4 regions of the Pallidibacillus thermolactis genome follow, and region 3 is predicted to be linked to each of the others. Evidence: riboswitches for the same ligand, from Rfam matches in the RefSeq annotation. Region 3 holds a riboswitch; each other region holds the start of a gene.
The links. Region 3 has a riboswitch for thiamine pyrophosphate ahead of tenA (thiaminase II). Riboswitches for the same ligand answer to the same signal wherever they lie in the genome.
Positions count from the first base shown of each region.

Region 1 (4,979 bases), on a different contig from region 3:
GATGACACTTCCCATTCCGATCACTTGTGTCACGACGATCATAAGTGTATAGATGGATGTAACAATGGCACTAATTAGCTGAGTACCTTCACCGTAACGTTTCCCAAGGAGCTGGCTAATTGTAAAAACTTCATAGACTGAAATTTTTTTAACAAGAAATAACCCTAAACTGGCAATACCTATTCCCATCATTGTTACAAACCAAAAGCCAGAAACACCAAATTCATAGCCTAATGTTGTTGAACCCATTGTCGCAGCACCGCCAATAATAACAGCAGCTAAACAACCTACATGTGTAAAGTAACCGATGCGACTTCCAGCTAATATAAAATCTTTTTCTGATTTAGCTTTATTTATCCCAATAATTCCTACTATGATTAATGCACCAAAATAGAGAATCAGTACAGTTGTATCAAGAATGTTCATTTATCTACCTCCGAATTCCAAGCTCTAATTCATATTCTGTAATCGCTTCCTCAAGTATTGAAATTCCTTGATTTAAATGTTTTTTATCGACATTTAAAGGCGGCATCATTCTGATTACCTCACCTGTATTACCACTTAAATATAGGATAAGCCCCTTCTTTAGACACTTCTCAAGAATGTTCATTAATCCTTCTCCGTTTGGTTGACCAGTTTCTGGATGAATAATTTCAATACCTATCATTAACCCGATCCCTCGTACATTCCCAACTACAGGATGTCCTTCTTTAATATCTAATAATTGATTTAATGCATATTCACCAAGGACACGGGCGTTTTCAACTAATCCTTCTTCTTTTAAAACATCAATTGTGGCACAAGCCGCAGCACATGCTAGAGGATTACCTCCGAATGTTGTACTATGACTCCCCACTGTCCATTGTTCCATCAATTCTCTTGAAGCTACAGTTGCACTGAGTGGCAATCCGCTGGCGATTCCTTTAGCAATGGCCATTATATCTGGAGTTACATTAAATCGATTGGCTGCAAACCAGTCTCCAGTTCGTCCAAATCCGGTCTGTACTTCATCAAAAATTAACAGGATTCCATGTTGATCACAAATTTCCCTTATTTTTTGTAACCAAGCTTTTGGCGGGACTACATATCCGCCTTCACCAAGTACCGGTTCTAATATGACGGCTGCCACTTCTTCAGGGGCTACTTGATGATTGAATAGTCTATTAAAATCCTTTTCAACTTGCTGGGACCAATAGATTTGCAGATCAAGTCCTTCAGGTGTCTCAGTCGGCTTTGCATACGGCAGTTGATACGTCATTCCCGCACCAACAGGTAAATTTTTTCTATACTTACTTTTAGACGTCGTTAAGCTTAAGGCTCCCATCGTTCTTCCGTGAAACCCACCGAGGAAAGAAATGATATAATTTCTTTTAGTCACATGCCGGGCGAGCTTGATTGCACCTTCAATCGCTTCTGCCCCACTATTTCCAAAGAAAAAGCAATTGAGGGATTCAGGTAAAATAGTTCTTAGCTTTTTTACCAATAACATAATGGATTCGTAATTGATAATGCCAATCGGCCCATGAACTAAATGTTTTAGCTGTTCTTTAATGGCTTCTACAACTTTTGGATGTCTATGTCCGGTATTCTCTGTAGCAATTCCTGATGTAAAATCAAGATATTTTTTCCCGTCAACGCCAATGTAAAATAATCCTTCTGATTTTACGACTGGCAGATTGGGAAAATCTTTTGCCATTGTTGGTGCTAAAAAGCCTTCGCCATTAATCGTATGCCAATCTATCATACTTATCTCTCCTAATATAATATTTTTATTAATATGAATTTTTTCACAACATAGATAACTGGTCAAATATGAACGATAGGAATTCTTAATAGTTGAAAAAGCGAAAGTGTACAGGGTGCAATCGTTTCGATAAAAGAGTGCCTATAATCCCATTTTTGAATCAAAAATAGATGGAGAGAGAGAAGTATAGATATTTGGTCGTGAAACCGAAAAAAATGAAGCTACTTAACTATTGAAAAAATTTATATATTATTATTAAAATAATCATAATTGTCTATAAAATATAAATCATTATTGATACTTGATTTCATTAGATAATTTATTGCAATGTTATAATTAAGATAACTTACATTCTTCCGAAGAGGGGTTTTTTAAGAAAGAGGTAGTGGAATGGAACTACGACATTTAAAAACCTTCAAAGTTGTTGCAGAGGAATTGAATTTATCCAAGGCAGCAAACAAATTAGGCTACACACAACCCACCATTACGTTACAAATACAATCTCTTGAAAAAGAGCTTAATCATACCCTTTTTACAAGAATTGGAAAAAGGACAGTATTAACGACTGCTGGAAAACAGCTAAAGGTTCACGTTGATCAGATATTTTCACTTATTGCCCAAATGGAAAAAGAAATGGAAGAATTGCATGGACCTAAAGGAATTTTAACAATAGCAGCATCTGAATACTACTGTACAAGGCGGTTATCACACATTATAAAACATTATAAGGAATTGTATCCGAACGTTCGGGTGAATCTTCTACCATTAAATAGTGCACATGCCATTCAAAGTGTGAAGGACCATGTTGCAGATATTGCAATCATTGCTGGTAATTTTCATGAAATAGATATGAGACAAATCTTTTTAGAGGAAGAAAAAACTTTTTTGGTTGTGTCCTCACAAATTAGCAAAGATCGTAGTTTGGAAGATATCTTTGGTCTGTATCCATTTATCTCTTACGATAAAAATTGTAGTTTCAGTAGTATTATTAACCGCTATTTCAAAACAAGCAAGTTGCAGCCTCAATCTATGATTGTGGTTGGTGGCAGCGATGAAACGGTTAAAAGTGCTGTATTAAATGGAACCGGATATGCCATATTAGGAGAAAATATTATAAAAAAAGAGTTGGAGGAGGGCTCTATCACCATCCTTCAACCTGTATCCGAACCGATTACTACGTTTTGTATTAACTTAAAGGTTCGCTCAGAAGAACCTAATATTCAAACATTTTGTAGTGTTTTACAAAGGGTATGGTGAAATAAAATTATTAACTTATGTAAGATTGTATTGACTTTACTGAAAAGTGTGTGTAAAGTGATAATTAAATGAATAGGAATGTATAGGAAGACACTAGGGGAGCCTTTCGGCTGAGACGGGAAGTATCCCGGACCCTTTGAACCTGATCTAGTTCATACTAGCGTAGGGAAGTGGAGTCCGTGCAAGAGTATATTTAAAAGTATTCTGCCGCTCCATTTTGGTGCGGTTTTTTTATGTCTTTATTCTGCAATTGCTTCCTAACTAGCGTCTTCCACTATAACTAATAAGGAGGCATAAATAAACATGAGTTTTTCTGTAGAACTGAGAAAAGAAGCAGATCCGATTTTTAATGCTATTTTTGAGCATCCATTTGTACAGGGAATAGCAAATGGAGATTTAAAGAAGGAACAACTAATTCATTATGTAAAGCAAGACTTTGAGTATTTAAATGCCTTTATACGAATCTATGGAATGGCAATTTCAAAGTGTAAAGATCGTAAGGATATGGAAATGTTTAATAAGCAAATTTCTTTTATTTTGAATAGTGAAACACATCCACATCATAACTTTTGTCAAGTTGCAGATGTCAAATACGAAGAATTACAAGGGTACCCATTGTCTCCAACCGCACATCAATACATACGGCATATGCTGACGGTTGCTCATGAAGGGACATTGGGTGAAATTATTGCAGTTTTATTGCCGTGCCCGTGGACTTACTGGGAAATAGGGAAGCGATTATTAACAGAAGTGAACCCAGACCGTTCACATCCATTTTATGAATGGATCCATTTCTATGGCAATCGGACCGATTCAATCACAACAAAGTTTTGTGCACGGCTTGATGAACTGGTAAAGGAAGCGACAAACATAGAAAAAGAAAAAATGAAGGAACATTTCTTACTTAGCTGTCAGCTTGAATATATGTTTTGGGATATGGCTTATAAACTTGAGGATTGGCCTGTAAAAATGGAGGTAATACAATCTTGACTTGGAAAATGAAAGAAATCGTCTTAGCGGTTATTTTATCAGTAATTTGTGGTGTGATCTATTTAGGCTGGTCTACACTTTGGATTCCGATTTCTGCTGTAATTGGGCCTGTCGGTGCCAGTTTTATGTTTGGCATCTGGGTGATCGCTAGTCCTATTGTTGCCTATATCATTCGTAAACCAGGTGCGGCATTTGTCGCAGAAGTTACGGCTGCAGCAGTGGAATTATTTACAGGAAGTCATTTTGGATTAGCTGCCTTATTAGTAGGACTATTTCAAGGGATTGGTTCTGAAATTGCTTTTGCCATATTCAGATACAAGCGATATAACCTTTTTACTTTAATGCTTTCTGGTGCTTTGGCGGCCGTTTTTGGAATGATTTATAATTTGTTGGCAAAAGGTTTTGGATATTACTCGACAGAGGTATTATTAACTACGTTAGGTATTCATATTATCAGCGGTATGATTCTTGGCGGTTGGTTAGCAAAAGTAGTAGTAGATACATTGGCAAAAACAGGTGTGTTAGAACAATATGCAATTATGAAAGAAAAAAGAAAAAAGGAAGATGCCAATGGACATGTTTCTGGGCTGTAATGATCTTTCTGTCCGTTATTATAACCGTTCAGAACACATATTGAAAAATATTACGCTATCTATTAATAAAGGAGAAAAGGTATTGATACTTGGACCAAGCGGAGGTGGGAAATCAACTTTGATTTCCACTCTCGCTGGGATCATTCCAGAGTATATAGAAGCAGAAGTAACAGGACAAGTATTTCTGAGAGATAATGTGGGAATTATGTTTCAGGATCCTGACTCTCAATTTTGTATGTTGCATGTGGATGAAGAGATTGCATTTAGCCTTGAGAACCGATCCGTTCCTCAAACCGAAATGGACAATATTATCTCTAATTTAATGAATCAAGTCGGTTTAAAAGTAGATAAGAAAACCCCTATCGATACATTATCAGGCGGAATGAAACAAAGAC
Region 1 is NZ_JAOUSE010000009.1:15,009-19,987, reverse strand. Features, by position in the region: gene OEV82_RS05105 (sodium:solute symporter) at 1-426, opposite strand, end outside; gene OEV82_RS05100 (aspartate aminotransferase family protein) at 431-1,744, opposite strand; gene OEV82_RS05095 (LysR family transcriptional regulator) at 2,135-3,001, shown strand; TPP riboswitch at 3,087-3,187, shown strand; gene tenA (thiaminase II) at 3,305-3,991, shown strand; gene OEV82_RS05085 (ECF transporter S component) at 3,988-4,584, shown strand; gene OEV82_RS05080 (ABC transporter ATP-binding protein) at 4,562-4,979, shown strand, end outside.
Region 1: linked by a shared signal. The riboswitch ahead of tenA (thiaminase II) and the one ahead of tenA (thiaminase II) in region 3 are both predicted to bind thiamine pyrophosphate.

Region 2 (4,979 bases), on a different contig from region 3:
TTCTTCAATCGCTTTCTTTGCAATCCCGATAAATTTTAAACAACCATTGTATAACATTAATGTCAGTTCGCCGGGTGAAGCGGTATTCACTGAATTTTGTTGATAAGCTTGGTATGGATTCGACATGGTCATAGGTGCTTCAACCTCACTTTATTAATTTGTACATACTCTTATTTATACAAGAAAAAAAGAATATACTACGAAAATCCTTTCAAACGAAGAATTACATAAAGAATTGGGATAGCTGCATCATTTGGTTATTCGATTGCATAATGGCTTTTTCCATCATACTAAACTGACGATAATAACGATCCTCTAGTTGCCGTAAACGTTGTTCAAATCTTTCAATACGATCTTCGTAATTGGAAATTTGCCGTCCGATCGTATATTGTTGTTCAGTCATATTCGCACTACCGGCACGGCTTTGAATACGATCTCTTGTATTTTTCACAATCTCTCTTAACTGGTGGATAATCCCTTGGTCCCCCTCCGTACTTCCACCTCTAAATAAAAGTTCTATCGATTCAGGATCTTTTTCAATCGCTTCCCGCAATTTGTTTTCATCGATTTGCAGCTTCGCACTCTGATAATCGGCGGTTGTTTTGATACCAATGGCAGAAAGTGACGTCATTTGAGGATTGAGTTCATTATTATTCACAACACGATATAATGCTGATCGCATTTGAGTAATCATGCTAGATAAAAACGGGTCCCGACGTAACAGACCACTTCTAGCCATCTCTTCCCACTTTTCTTGTTGTTTCTCTGTAAGTTCTTCCCGTTCTAAATCAGATAATGGTTCATAACTTTTATAATATGGTTCATTTAACTTCGTTTCAATTTTTTCGACAATCTCATTATATTGATCAACAAACCCCTTAATCGTTTCAAATAGTTTCTCGTTGTCGTTATTCACACTAATCGTTACAGGTTGTGCACTACCCGCTTCCATTGTATTTTTTAACGTAAAAGATACGCCGTTGATAGTAAAGGTGTTGGAGGATCTTTCCGTTTTTAATCCGTTAATCGTGAACTCTGCATTATGACCGTCATTATACAGCGTTGACTCTTCCAGCTCGCTCAAGTTTGTACTTTCCGTAAACTCATTAAATCGTAAAATATCCGTTAAAAACCCTTTTTCTATAATAATATCGGACTTATCTTCGTCATTAAATTTACCGGTTTCCGTCCGTGTAAGTGTCACTTGATCTGTAAAGGAATCATAAAACATCATTAAGCCTAAACTCGAATTATTGACTTTATTCATCACACTATTCAAGGATGTCGTTCCACTGACGATAAAGTTCTCATACATTTTACCTTCTGAAGTATGGGTGGCTAAGTCAAACGTGAAGTAATTTTGCTTAGATGTAATGTCGATATGTAATGTTTCTGTTTCATCTGTAAACTGCTCTTCCAAAAAATGATCTGTAAAAGTAATTTGGCCAGTATCATAATTTATCGTGGCGATTACTTCTTCTCCACGTTTAAAGTTCCCCATTCGTGATCCATTTTGTTCATTTCCATCTCGTATTATCGGTTCATCGGTAAAAGTGGTGTCCCCAATGGTAATATTGATACTTCCTTCTTTAAGTGCACCTGTGATTTGAATCGTATTTTGAATTTTGTCATCTTTTTTAGTTAACGTTCGCGTTTCTTTCTTTTCATTGACAACATAATCAACTTCCACGACATCATTAATATTTAACGTGTTTTTAAACTCAATCGTTCCATCTGAATGGACGAAAGCTACATTTTCATCTGTATCTGGCCAACTTTTACCCTCTTCTTCGGAAGTCTTAAAAATAACGTTGATCCCTTTTCCATTCACTTTAATTGAAATATCAGTAGAAAATGAATCCGATTCATTATTTTGTAATGTTTGTCCTTCTTTTAAGTTTAATTTCACAACTTTTCGATTATCGTGATTAATTTTAATTGATTCACTTTCTAATCCACCTTGTTTCCATTCAAAATCGGCGTTTTTAAACGAATCGCTAATAAAATAAAGGCCTTTATTTACATCAACTTTATGATTCTTATCGGCTGATATTCCTTCTGCATTTTTCATTGTCGCAGCCTTTGCTAATCGTGTAATCTCAGAAATTGTATACGTACCTGTTCCCGCTCCATTTGCTACCGTTGCTGTAACGAAATCTTCATTCGTACTTGTCACACTACGGATACGATAATTTTGCGTACGTGTAAATTCAAACAATTCATTCTGAAAGTCAAATAAAAGTTTATTAATTTCGCGATAAGCATCCCGCTTCCACTCTAACAATGTTTTTTCCTTTTCAATTTTTGTCAGTGGAATTCGTTCGGCTTTCATTAAGTCGGAAACGATGGAGTCAATATCCATACCACTTGCTAAACCACTAACCCGTACACCAACCATGATAGTTTCACTTCCTTTTCCATTCCTTCTATCAAATCTTCTCATTTATTATTAAACCGATTCGTTCCGCCATTGCCGCATATAAATCGAGCATTTTTTTTGGCGGCACTTCTCGAATGACTTCCTTTGTTTCCTCATCAATAATTTGGACATAATATTCTCCAAGTTTTTCATGCATCGTAAATTTTAAAGCAGTGTATGTAGGGCTCAAAAAATCATTTAAGGCTTGGATTACATCTTGAACTTGTTTTTTACCTCCATCAACTTGTCCTGCTGCTTTAGGACCCTCATATCCTTTTGTATCATATTTGGACGGATAAATCTCTTCTTTTAATGAGTTTGTTAGCCTACTTACTGTATCTGTATTTACCATTCGATGGGAAGCAATATGTTTTACCATTCAACATCCCCCTAAAGTTTTTTCGCACATAGATATCTACTTTTTTTATCGGCATAAAGAAAAAAGATTTAACGAATAAATCATATATTCAAAAGATAACAGGCTTCATTCCAAATACAATCCTTGTACACACAAATATAACGCTATGATTGAAACTTTTTTAATGAAAAGGCGCTCTAAATTCAGATTAAGAAAAAACTGGTCACCGTTCTGTAAATAATGTTTGCAAATACAGAAAAGTGTGTTAACATGGAATCGTTAAAAAATTTAATATTGAACCACTAGGGGAGCCTTTGAGAAAGGCTGAGATTAAAGTGTGGACTTTAAGACCCTTAGAACCTGATCTGGACAATGCCAGCGTAGGGAAGTGGAATTTTGGAACATGACCAATTTGGTTCATGTTTATGTTCACATGCCACTTTCCGCAATGGAAAGTGGCTTTTTAATATTCAAATGCGCTTGAAAGGAAGGACTTATGTGGAATTACACGCCATAACAGACGGGAAAAAAACCGCTACAGAGTTGGTCAAGGCTATTTTAGCCATTGCTGATGAGGTGGACTATATCCATATTCGAGAAAAAACAAAACAGACAAGTGAAGTCATTCAACTGGTAGAGCAGCTTTTAACAAAAGGTGTACAAAAAAAAACTCGTGATCAATGACCGGCTGGATGTTGCACTATTAACCGGGATACCGAATGTTCATCTTCCTGGAGCTGGATTGCCTGTCAAGTTAGTCAAACAAAAATTTCCTGAAATTAAAGTGGGTGTAAGTGTACATTCACTAGCAGAAGCGGTTATCGCAGCAGAAGATGGTGCTGATTATTGTCTATTTGGCCATGTATTTCCAACAAATAGTAAAAAAGGGATACCGGGAAAAGGGACAAAATTGTTGAAAGAAATTGTGCAAAAAGCAGGCATTCCTGTTCTGGCAATCGGCGGGATCACACCCGATAATATGACAGAGGTTGCGGCCACAAAAGTAAGTGGCATTGCAGTAATGTCGGCTATTCTTTCTGCACAAAATCCAAAAGAAGCAGCAAAACTTTTTCGGAAAGAAAGGGATTGATTATGCAACTCGTTATTAACGGTCAACAAGTGGAAGTGGAAAATGGGATCAAAAATATAGAAGATTTATTACACCATTTCCAATTGCAAGAAAGAATTGTGGTTATCGAACAAAATGGGGAAATAGTCGAAAAAGGACAATATGACATTCAACCCGTCAATGACGGTGACAGAATTGAAATTGTTCAATTTGTTGGAGGAGGATGAAAAACATGTTAAAAATTGGAGATAAAACATTTCGGTCACGACTATTATTAGGTACAGGAAAATTCCCGTCCTTTGAAATTCAAAAGAAAGCCGTTGAAGTGTCTGAGACGGAAATTTTAACGTTCGCAGTAAGAAGAATGAATATTTTTGAACCTTCGCAGCCAAATTTTTTAGAAATGCTTGACCTTTCAAAGTATTCCCTGTTACCAAATACCGCTGGAGCAAAAACGGCCGAAGAAGCGGTTAGAATTGCCAAACTTGCCAAAGCTTCAGGTTTATGTGACATGGTAAAAGTCGAAGTCATTGGCGATGATCAAACATTATTGCCGGACCCGATTGAAACATTACGCGCATCTGAAATGTTACTGGAAGAAGGATTCATTGTTCTTCCGTATACGTCCGATGATGTGGTTTTGGCAAAAAGGTTAGAAGAGTTAGGTGTTCATGCCATTATGCCGGGCGCTTCTCCGATAGGATCCGGTCAAGGGATTGTCAATCCTTTGAATCTATCATTTATTATTGAACAGGCCAATGTCCCGGTTATTGTGGATGCAGGTATCGGGTCACCGGCGGATTGTGCCCTGGCGATGGAAATGGGGGCGGATGGAGTATTATTAAATACGGCCGTATCGGGTGCAAAAGACCCGGTAAAAATGGCAAAAGCAATGAAGTTAGCTGTAGAAGCGGGCAGACTCGGATATGAAGCAGGACGGATTCCGAAAAAATGGTATGCTGAGGCAAGCAGTCCGACAGAAGGAATGTTAACACCATAATGGAACGTTATTCACGACAAATGTTATTTTCAGAAATTGGTGAGGAAGGGCAAAAAAAGCTACTGGATAGCCATGTCCTCATTGTCGGCGCAGGAGCACTTGGTTCAGCCAGTAGTGAAATGTTGGCCCGGGC
Region 2 is NZ_JAOUSE010000003.1:120,519-125,497, forward strand. Features, by position in the region: gene fliS (flagellar export chaperone FliS) at 1-132, opposite strand, end outside; gene fliD (flagellar filament capping protein FliD) at 224-2,443, opposite strand; gene flaG (flagellar protein FlaG) at 2,430-2,798, opposite strand; TPP riboswitch at 3,072-3,181, shown strand; gene OEV82_RS02235 (beta/alpha barrel domain-containing protein) at 3,276-3,461, shown strand; gene OEV82_RS02240 (thiamine phosphate synthase) at 3,451-3,867, shown strand; gene thiS (sulfur carrier protein ThiS) at 3,870-4,073, shown strand; gene OEV82_RS02250 (thiazole synthase) at 4,079-4,846, shown strand; gene OEV82_RS02255 (ThiF family adenylyltransferase) at 4,846-4,979, shown strand, end outside.
Region 2: linked by a shared signal. The riboswitch ahead of OEV82_RS02235 (beta/alpha barrel domain-containing protein) and the one ahead of tenA (thiaminase II) in region 3 are both predicted to bind thiamine pyrophosphate.

Region 3 (4,979 bases):
CGGAAGCAGCCGTAAAATAATCATCCGTTACTCCGGCAAAACATCCAATTACGCCTGCCGCCATACAACCCGTTCCCGTTATACGCGGTAACCACTCATCACCATTTTCCACTTGAACAACTTTCTCTCCATCAGATATCGCATCAATAGCTCCGCTTACAACAACGACATTCCCGAACCTAATGGCAGCTTCCTGAGCCAATTCTTTATTAGAAATTGGGATAAAACCTGCATCGACTCCCTTCGTCACCGCATCGCCACCAATTAAAGTATAAAGTTCAGAGGCATTCCCTTTTATGATGGAGACCTTTACTCGTTTTAAAAAGTCCAGTGCTAATTCTGTACGATAAGTCGTAGCTCCGGCACCTACCGGGTCCAATATGACAGGGATCCCTTTTTTATTCGCCGCTTTACCGGCTCGAATCATAGATTCATAGACTTGGTCCGTAATCGTACCCATATTAATGACAAGGGCTTGGGCAAGATTTGTCATCTCTTCAATTCCGTTTACTTCATTCGCCATCACCGGTGATGCTCCAATTGCTAACGTAACATTGGCACAATCATTGATTGTCACCGTATTTGTCAAAAAGTGAACAAGTGGTTGTTCTGCTTTTACTTTTTCAAATAACAACTTTGCTTCTGTTTTATTCATTAAAAGCCAGCTCCTTTTTATACAGTTGGTAAAAATGATGAGTTGGTCCATGACCATGTCCTAAGTCAAGACTATGTTCGATTGCTACACTGATATAACATTTCGCCTTTTGAACTGCATCTAGCAAGGACATTCCCTTCGCTAAGTTTGCTGCAATTGCCGCAGATAGTGTACAACCTGTGCCATGGGTATTCTTTGTATAGAATCTTTTTCCTTCAATTAAATGGAACGTTTGACCATCGTAAAATAAATCGTTAGGCTCGCTGTTAAGGTGACCCCCCTTTAAAAGAACTGTTTTTACTCCAAGTTCATAAATCTTTTCACAAGCTTTTTTCATATCATCCAAATTCGTAATCGTAAGCCCAGTCAGCACTTCTGCTTCCGGAATATTTGGTGTGATCACTGTCGCAAGTGGTAACAACTCTTTTAATTTTTCAACTGCTTCTGGTTGCAATAGATGATGACCGCCTTTTGATACCATGACCGGGTCAAGAACGATAAACGACGGTTTATACTTTTTCAAACCTTCAATAACAACTTCAATTGTTTCTGGCTTTGATAACATTCCTATTTTAACCGCATCAACCTGAATATCATCAAATACTGCTTCAATCTGATCACGAATAATGTCCGTATCAATATCTTGAACAGATCGAACTTCCACCGTATTTTGGGCGGTCACTGCAGTAATGACTGACATGCCATAAACCCCATTTGCCGAAAAAGCTTTTAGATCTGCTTGAATGCCTGCCCCGCCTCCGGAATCAGAACCCGCGATCGTAAGTGCTGTTTTCATAAATTAAACCTCCTATTATTTTGTTACGGCTCATAACTTTCAGAAGCCCGTATGCCATTAATGCACCGGCAAAGGATGCCATTAAAAAGCTTGGAATTAATCCAAACAGCGTTGCCTTTTGTCCCATAAAGAGAATACCGATTGGATATGTAGCCATCGCCCCGAATATCCCGGTACCTACAACTTCACCAAAGGCTGCTAAGGATAACTTTTTGGTTTTTGAAAAAATAATGGCTGCTAAAAAGGCGCCAATCATACTTCCTGGATAAGCAAATAAACTTCCCGTTCCCATCATGTTTCGTAATGTTGAAGTAAGAAACGCTTGTAATGTGGCATACCAGGGCCCTAATAGAACTGCTGAAATGACATTAGCAAAGTGTTGAATTGGAAAAATTTTGGCAAAACCTAACGGGATATAAATGAGTGTACTTGTTGCTGTCGTAAGTCCCGCAATAATGGCTGTGTACGTTATTTTTCTCGTTTTATTCACCAGTTCCGCCTCCATATTAAATTGGCCAATCTTGTTTGTAATAGTTCATATCCCAGAATAAATATTCATATTTCGATGTCATTTGGAAATGTTTCTCTAAAACAGCTAATTCTCTTTCTGGTTTTCCTTCCGCTAATTCATCCATAAGTTGAATAAGGGCCTTCGCGCCTTCACCAAAAGTCTCAGAGTCATATGTTTCAACCCACTTACGGTAAGGGTTTGATGCCAATATGTCACCATATTGTTTTCTCAGTAGCTTACCAATTTCCCAATAATCCCAAGCACAAGGAAGTAAACAAGCAACAACTTCCGCTAAACTACCATTATGAGCCGCCGTTAGCATATAGGATGTATAAGCAACGTTTACCGGTGTTGGCTTTGTCGCTTCTAACTCCTCATTTGTAATCCCAAATTCCGCTGCAAATTGACGATGTAATTCCATTTCAAAATGTAAAGTGTCATGAAGCACTTGTGAGAATTTTTGCATTGTTTCTAGGTTCGTTGCCTTCGTAACACCGATTGAAAATAGTTTGGCATAATCAATTAAGTACACATAATCTTGCTTCATATAATGAATAAATTTATCTTTATCTAAAGTTCCCTTCCCTAACTCCTGAACAAACGGATGGTTATGATTTTTCTCCCAAATCGGTTGTACGTTCTGAAATAATCTGTCAGTAAAAGTCATTATTTTTTCCATTTTAAATACTCCTCCCTTTTAAAATTAAAAAGCCACTTCCCGCGAAGGAAAGTGGCGTTATTTTCGATACATACATATGTATATACGAATTCCGACACTACTTCCCTACGCTAGTACGAACTAGATCAGGTTCAAAGGGTACTTCTCAGCCATATGGCGCCCCTAGTAGTCTTCTAAAATATTAAGTTTTTTCACAAAACAAAATAAAACCCCGCATTCTTTTCGAACCGCGGGGAAATCGTAACATCATCGTTTTTGTATCTAAATTTTATGTTACACTTCCCTACGCTAGTATGAACTAGATCAGGTTCAAAGGGTACTTCTCAGCCGACCGGCGCCCCTAGTGTAAATTGACTTTATTTTGTTTTGTTTCAACTTGATTGTAGCAAACTTTTCTTAGTTTGGCTATGAAAAGAACTAAAATCCTTTTAGAAGCTGTCAAATAATGTCCATAGCTACGGCTCGGAAAACAAAGTGCCTTTTTATGACAATGGCTTTTTCACCCGTTCAGAATCCAATGAAAATTTGTCAAGGACACGTTACCGCTCCAAGGAGAATTGGGTGTGCCACTTGATTGACCCTTCCATTAGAATGACAGACCGTTTTTTATACAAAATACACATATTTTCCATTGACAAGTTCCCGTTTGCATTCACCTTTGGAACGTAAATATTCTAAATGGGCAAGAGTTTCACCCACAGCAAACCGTGTTTCGTGAATAGTTTCAATAAAAGGAAACAGGACTTTACTAACTTGATAAACCGTACTTTCTTTTTGAATAGCCTCTAATGTTTTTTCAAGTCGTTCAGCATGATGAGCTTTAATCTCTTCTATTCGCTTGTTTGCATCGGTAAACGGCTCGCGATGCGACGGGATGACATACTCAGCATTGAGTTTTTTCACTTTTTCAAGGGAATGATAGTACGTTTGTAACGGATTCGGATCACCATGATACCAGTAACTTATATTCGGTGTAATTTTTGGTAAAATATGGTCTGTTGATAGCAAAACACTTTTTTCTTTATTAAAAAATACAATTAAACCATCGGAATGTCCTGGTGTAAAATAAATTTCGTATTCTAGCTTACCAATTTGTACCTTTTCCCCTTCTTGAAAAAAATGATTCACTTCAGGATACGGTGTTACTCTTGGCTTAAAAGATTTCGTATCGTCAGCCATTGCCTTTGCCGTATCTTTAGGAATCCCAGATAACTGATAATTGGTTTCCAATGAATCTAAAAAATTCTTTTCCCATGCCATAAATCCATCAGTAGCATCAATTTTAGACATAGATACTTTTGCACCCGTTTTTTGTTGAAGTCCACCGGCGTAACCAAAGTGATCAGGATGATAGTGGGTTATATAAATATCGGAAACTTCTTTTCCTTGAAGTTCCTCTTCCCACCGTTTTACCGTTGGTTTATTATGCAAACCGGCATCTATCACTATCCAACCATTGGGTCCTTCTACTAAGAAACAATTGACATGGTTCAGTCGAAAAGGCAAATCTAAGCGAATCCGTTTTAAACCAATCTCTTCTAACATACGATAGCCACCTTTAATTATTTTTTCCACATGTGAAAGTGAGCGTCAAATCTATTATTCTCCTTTAAAGTCAGGCTTCCGCTTTTCAAAAAAAGCACGTATTCCTTCTTTATGATCCTTTGTCTGGAATAATAATGCTTGCATAGTACTTTCTAACATCTGATTTGTTTCGTTCGTTAGTTCATGTGCATGATTTACTAAATATTTGACAAATGGATTTGCAATCGGTGGACCACTTATTATAAATTGAGCAAAATCAGTCGCTTCTTTTATGACATCGCCCTCTGCAAGTTTATTGACAAAACCACGTTGGAAACCTTCCTCTGCTGATACTTCTTTTGCTGACGAAATCCATTCTTTCGCTAAATGGGGAGGAACAACTTCCGACAATTTTTTTACTAAACCTAAATCGGGAATTAGACCAATGTGATTAAAACTGATCGCAAACTTCGCATCACGATGGGCGACGATAAAATCGGTTGCAAGAGCCACACTAAAGCCAGCACCTGCTGCATAGCCATGGACAGCACTAATAATATATTTTTGGGCATTTTGAATTGTATTTTGAATTTGAACAACTTCCTGCATATGGTTCAACATATCAGCAACACTATGAATCTGTTGAAAAGAGCCGATGTCTCCACCCGCGCAAAAAGAACGACCTGCACCGCTTAATATCATCACTTTTACATTCGGATCCTGGTCCGCATCTTTGATGGCTATATTTAATTCGGTAGCAAGCTCTTCAGAAAGAGCATTCAATTTATCTGGTCGATTCATTGTAATGTAGGCT
Region 3 is NZ_JAOUSE010000039.1:3,371-8,349, forward strand. Features, by position in the region: gene thiM (hydroxyethylthiazole kinase) at 1-655, opposite strand, end outside; gene thiD (bifunctional hydroxymethylpyrimidine kinase/phosphomethylpyrimidine kinase) at 648-1,451, opposite strand; gene thiW (energy coupling factor transporter S component ThiW) at 1,420-1,941, opposite strand; gene tenA (thiaminase II) at 1,958-2,641, opposite strand; TPP riboswitch at 2,727-2,815, opposite strand; TPP riboswitch at 2,905-2,993, opposite strand; gene OEV82_RS11740 (MBL fold metallo-hydrolase) at 3,248-4,186, opposite strand; gene OEV82_RS11745 (enoyl-CoA hydratase/isomerase family protein) at 4,241-4,979, opposite strand, start outside.

Region 4 (4,979 bases), on a different contig from region 3:
GGAAAAAAGAGGTGTAATGATTACTGAAAAAATAAGTGAATAAATGAAAAAAGAGCAGGATATCCAAAGTATCCTGCTCTCATCAACGTTATTTTGCACAATGGTATTGAAATAAATGATAATCCTTAAATAAAAAGGAAAAACAAACGTTCGTTAGTATTCTTTTTTCAAAACAATATTTAAAAATTATTATTGATTAATTCGGTTGCAATAATTTTTCGTCGAAAGATGATTCTTATTTTCCGGGATCATCTTTTTTATTTTTACTATTATTGCAAGTTGTTTTTTGAAGAAGATGATTATATTTTTTTTCGTTTTATTTAAAATTAATATTGATGATATAATGACCGTGATAAAAATTCTGTTTTAACGTATTAAGTAATGTTATATCAATGATCGTTTTCAACAATTTTTTCATCTCTTTTCACAGTTTTTTCATAAATGTTGACTACAATAGATGTGAGAAGTAGGGAGTGAGGGTAGAGAAAATGGATAATCATACAAAAAATCAATCAAATTTTGATTCAAATGAAAGTTTAAATTCACCAGAATCAGTTAATAGCGAAAATCGTAAACAGACTAATTATAAGGATCAGCAATTCCAATTACAACAAACTAGTACACAGAAGGTGAATAGTTTTGAAAGTGAGCATGGTGAACAAAGTGATATTATCAACAAATATGAAAGCTCAAATGATTATAGGGATACTTTTGAAGGTATAAATAAGCACGATGATCAAAAATTCAAACTAAAAAATAGCATGAAAAAACGTTGGTTTAAAAAAGTAGTTTCCTATTTGTTAGTCGGTGTAATAAGTTCGGCTTTAACCATTTCAGCGATAGCTTATTTTGATCTACCTTTTGAAAATGGCGATCACTCATCTAATTCGACACAGCTACAAAATAAATCATCTGATGTGGAATATACTCCAACCTTTGCTTCAGCTGACAATGCATCTATAGCTGATATAGTTGAAGAATTATCTCCTACAATTGTGGGGGTAATTAATTTACAACAGCTTAACAACCAGTTTTATTTCCAACAAGAAAATGTCCAAGCTGGAACAGGTTCTGGAGTTATTTTCCATAAGGATGATCAATATGGATATATTATTACAAATAACCACGTCATTGAAGGAGCGAATGAAGTTGAAGTTTCTTTATATGATGGTGAAACGGTAAAAGCTGAAATAGTTGGAGCGGATGCGTTAACCGATTTAGCAGTATTGAAGATCGATCAAGCTCATGTTGATAAAGTTGCAAGTTTTGGTGATTCAAGTAAATTACGTCCAGGAGATGAAGTCATTGCAATTGGTAATCCACTAGGACTTGAATTTTCTAGAACCGTTACACAAGGGATTATTAGTGCAATTGACCGAACAGTTGGAGTAAAAACTTCTGCAGGTGAATGGGAATTAGATGTAATCCAAACCGATGCAGCAATAAATCCAGGAAATAGTGGTGGTGCTTTAATTAATGCAAGTGGAGAAGTAATCGGTATAAATAGTTTAAAAATTGCCGATGAAAGAGTAGAAGGTTTAGGTTTTGCTATTCCAGCGAACGATGTTCTTCCAATTGCAGAACAATTAATCGAGAATGGACAAGTCAAACGACCATTCATCGGAATCGAAATGTATGATATGGCTGACATTGTTCAGTTTTATCGTCAGAGTATGTTCGGAAATATTGAACAAGGTATTGTTGTAGCAGGGGTTAAAGAAGGTTCACCCGCTGCAAAGGCTGGTCTGAAAGTAAATGATGTTATTGTAGGTATTAATGGTAATGAAGTGAAAAATACAACTGAGCTACGAAAATATTTGTATAGTAAAGTGAAGCCTGGAGATACTATAGAGCTTGAGTTTTATCGTGAAGGTAAAAAACAATCCGTTTCAGTAAAAACGAATGAAAGTTGATTACACATGAGTTAGAAATAGGGCTGTCTTTATGACAGTCCTAAATTTATACGTTTTTCATATAAGCGTTGTATTTTTCTTGTTATCGTTTATAATTAAAGATGATATGAAACAACGTTTCCACAGGGGGAGCTTATGCTGAGAGTGAATAAATTGACGATATGTCTTTTTATTCTGACCCTTTGAACCTGTTCAGTTAGTACTGGCGTAGGGATTGTGGAAGAAAAGAGAATGTACGTAATCTTTTCTCCTTTTCTGAGCTTCCTATGGAACGTTTCGTTAAATTACATAGGAGGTTTTTTTATGCGCACAAATCAATTACAACCACTCATTGAAACATCGATTTTGGCAGCATTAGCGTTTATTATCGATTTATTACCATCGATACAATTAGGACCATGGATATCTATTTCCTTCGCAATGGTCCCTGTGTTCATTCTATCTTTTAGATGGGGATTTAAATATGGTGTATTATCTGGATTTCTCTGGGGAGTACTTCAAGTAATTTTCGGTGATGCTTATATCCTTCATTGGTTTCAGTTTATAATTGAATACTTTGTTGCATTTGCTTTTATTGGTTTTGCCGGATTGTTTATGGGAATGATACAAAATTGTTTTGACGAAGGGAAGAAGAACATTGGTTTTTTCTATATAATAATAGCTACATTTGTTGGTAGTTTTGCTCGTTATCTAGTTCATTATATTGCTGGTATAGTTTTTTGGGGAAGTTATGCGCCCGAAGGCCAACCGGTTTGGTTGTACTCTTTAGTCGTAAATGGTCCAGCTGGATTAGGTTCATTCTTGTTCTGTATTATCGTACTTATTTTATTAATTTCAATATCCCCTCGTATATTAACAGAAAGTAGAAGGAAAAATATGTCTGTACGACTAAATAAATAATTTTTAACCCCCATCCAATTAAGGAAGGGGGTACATCTTATTTGAATCGTATTTCAGCCAATTCATTCCAATATTCACACATCGTTTGCATCCCTTTATAAAAATTCTCTAAATGGAAATGTTCATTTGGAGCATGGAAGTTTTCACTATCTAGAGAAAACCCTAGTAAGACAATTGGGACTTGTAAAATTTGAGCAAAGTCAGCGACAATTGGTATAGAGCCACCGCTACGAATATAAGCTGTTTCGGTACCGTAAATTTTAGAAGCAGCACGACCTGCTGCTTGAATTGCCGGGTGATTAAGCGGTGTTACAAAAGGAGCACCGGAATCAAATGGAGTAATTTTTACTGTCACTCCTTTCGGTTTATGTTTCTCAATATGTTGTTTAATAAGTTCTAAAATTTGTTCAGGTTCTTGATTGGGTACTAAACGACATGTGATCTTTGCGCTAGCTTGGTTTGGTAAAACGGTTTTAATTCCTTCCTCTTGAAAACCGCTATACATCCCATTAATTTCTAATGTTGGACGATAACTCGTTCTTTCGTAAAAACTGTATCCAGGTTCACCAAATAATTCAGGAACACCAAGTTCTGTTCTCACCTTTTCATCGTCTAATTGTAAAGCATTAATCGCTTGTTTTTCCTCATCTGTTATTGATAGTACATTATCATAAAATCCATCGACCATTATACGTCCTTCTTCATCATGAAAAGTGGATAATAATTGAACGAGAGCATGGGCTGCGTTTTGAACACCGCCACCATAGGCACCGGAATGAAGGTCGGTTTTTGCTCCTTGAATGTCAATTTGTAAACCAGTTAATCCTCTTAATCCGTATGTAATGGAAGGTTTTCCTTTTTCAATCATACCAGTATCGGAAATCACTAAGACGTCAGCTTGCAATAATTCCTTATTTTCTTCAATAAACTTAGGTAAGTGAGGGCTACCGATCTCCTCTTCACCTTCAATTATTATTTTTATGTTTATTGGTAGCTTCCCTTCCGTTTTTAATAATGCTTCCAATGCTTTTATATGCATAAAAACTTGTCCTTTGTCATCACTGGCTCCGCGTGCAAATATTTTGCCATCGCGAACAGTTGGCTCAAAAGGTGGTGTTTCCCATAAATGTAATGGATCTACAGGTTGAACATCATAATGACCATAAATTAATACAGTAGGCTTATGATCTGCATGGATCCAGTCAGCATATACGATAGGATGACCTTCTGTTTCCATCACTTTTACATTTTCCATGCCAATTCGTTCTAACTCGTTACTTAACCATCTAGCCGCCTTATGTATATCTTTTTTATGTTTGGATAATGCAGAAACACTAGGGATTTTTAAAAATTCCTTTAATTTCATAAGTTGTTGATCTTTGTTTTGTTCTAAATATTCAATCCATTTATTAACCATAAGCACCCCTCCAAATAGAACTTATTTTGATTTTAATTAATTGATAACATCTAGTAAAGGGAATTACAAACAAATATGGACTTTTTTAAAGTTCATATTTGTTTGTAATTAACTATAAAGATTCAGATTTTAAAAAAACAATCTCTAAAATGTCGTTTTCAAAAGTAATGTTTTTTTGTAAATGGGAAATAGGAAAAGGGAAGGTAACCGTTCGAGTTTTATCATGAGAACTTTGTTTAACTTTTATTTGTAGGGTGTTAGAATTGATTGAAATGTGAATATCTTCTTTTTTTACCTTTGGCAATAAAGCCTCCACAATGAAGGAACTCTCGGAGTCAAAAAGGTCAATTCTAAAAACATTTTCATCTAAATAATCTGTTAACGGATCTAAAAAATATTGAGTAAGCCATTTTTCCATTTCATCAGATTCAAAATAATTTTCGTTTTTATTTTGTTTCATCAATGGTCCCCCATTTTTTTGAGGTTCATTTAAAAAGTGTTAACAATAGTATACGTGCGTCAAGATAAAATGTGTATGGAGAGTCAACTTTGATAAAAAAATGATCTATTACAAACCATGATGTGGATTATTATTTTGTCTAGAATGGTTACGATTTTTAACTTTTTTCGACCCGCTTAACGGTTCAGGTTGTGTATTGTCATGATTATTCATGCTATTATTTTTCACATTTCGTTTTTGTACCATAAATTTATCAACTCCAGTTATTTGTGGGGGACCGTATTTTTAG
Region 4 is NZ_JAOUSE010000011.1:41,163-46,141, reverse strand. Features, by position in the region: gene OEV82_RS05920 (saccharopine dehydrogenase family protein) at 1-43, shown strand, start outside; gene OEV82_RS05915 (S1C family serine protease) at 489-1,913, shown strand; TPP riboswitch at 2,029-2,145, shown strand; gene thiT (energy-coupled thiamine transporter ThiT) at 2,217-2,813, shown strand; gene OEV82_RS05905 (dipeptidase) at 2,851-4,230, opposite strand; gene OEV82_RS05900 (Hsp20/alpha crystallin family protein) at 4,343-4,690, opposite strand; gene OEV82_RS05895 (small acid-soluble spore protein P) at 4,799-4,936, opposite strand.
Region 4: linked by a shared signal. The riboswitch ahead of thiT (energy-coupled thiamine transporter ThiT) and the one ahead of tenA (thiaminase II) in region 3 are both predicted to bind thiamine pyrophosphate.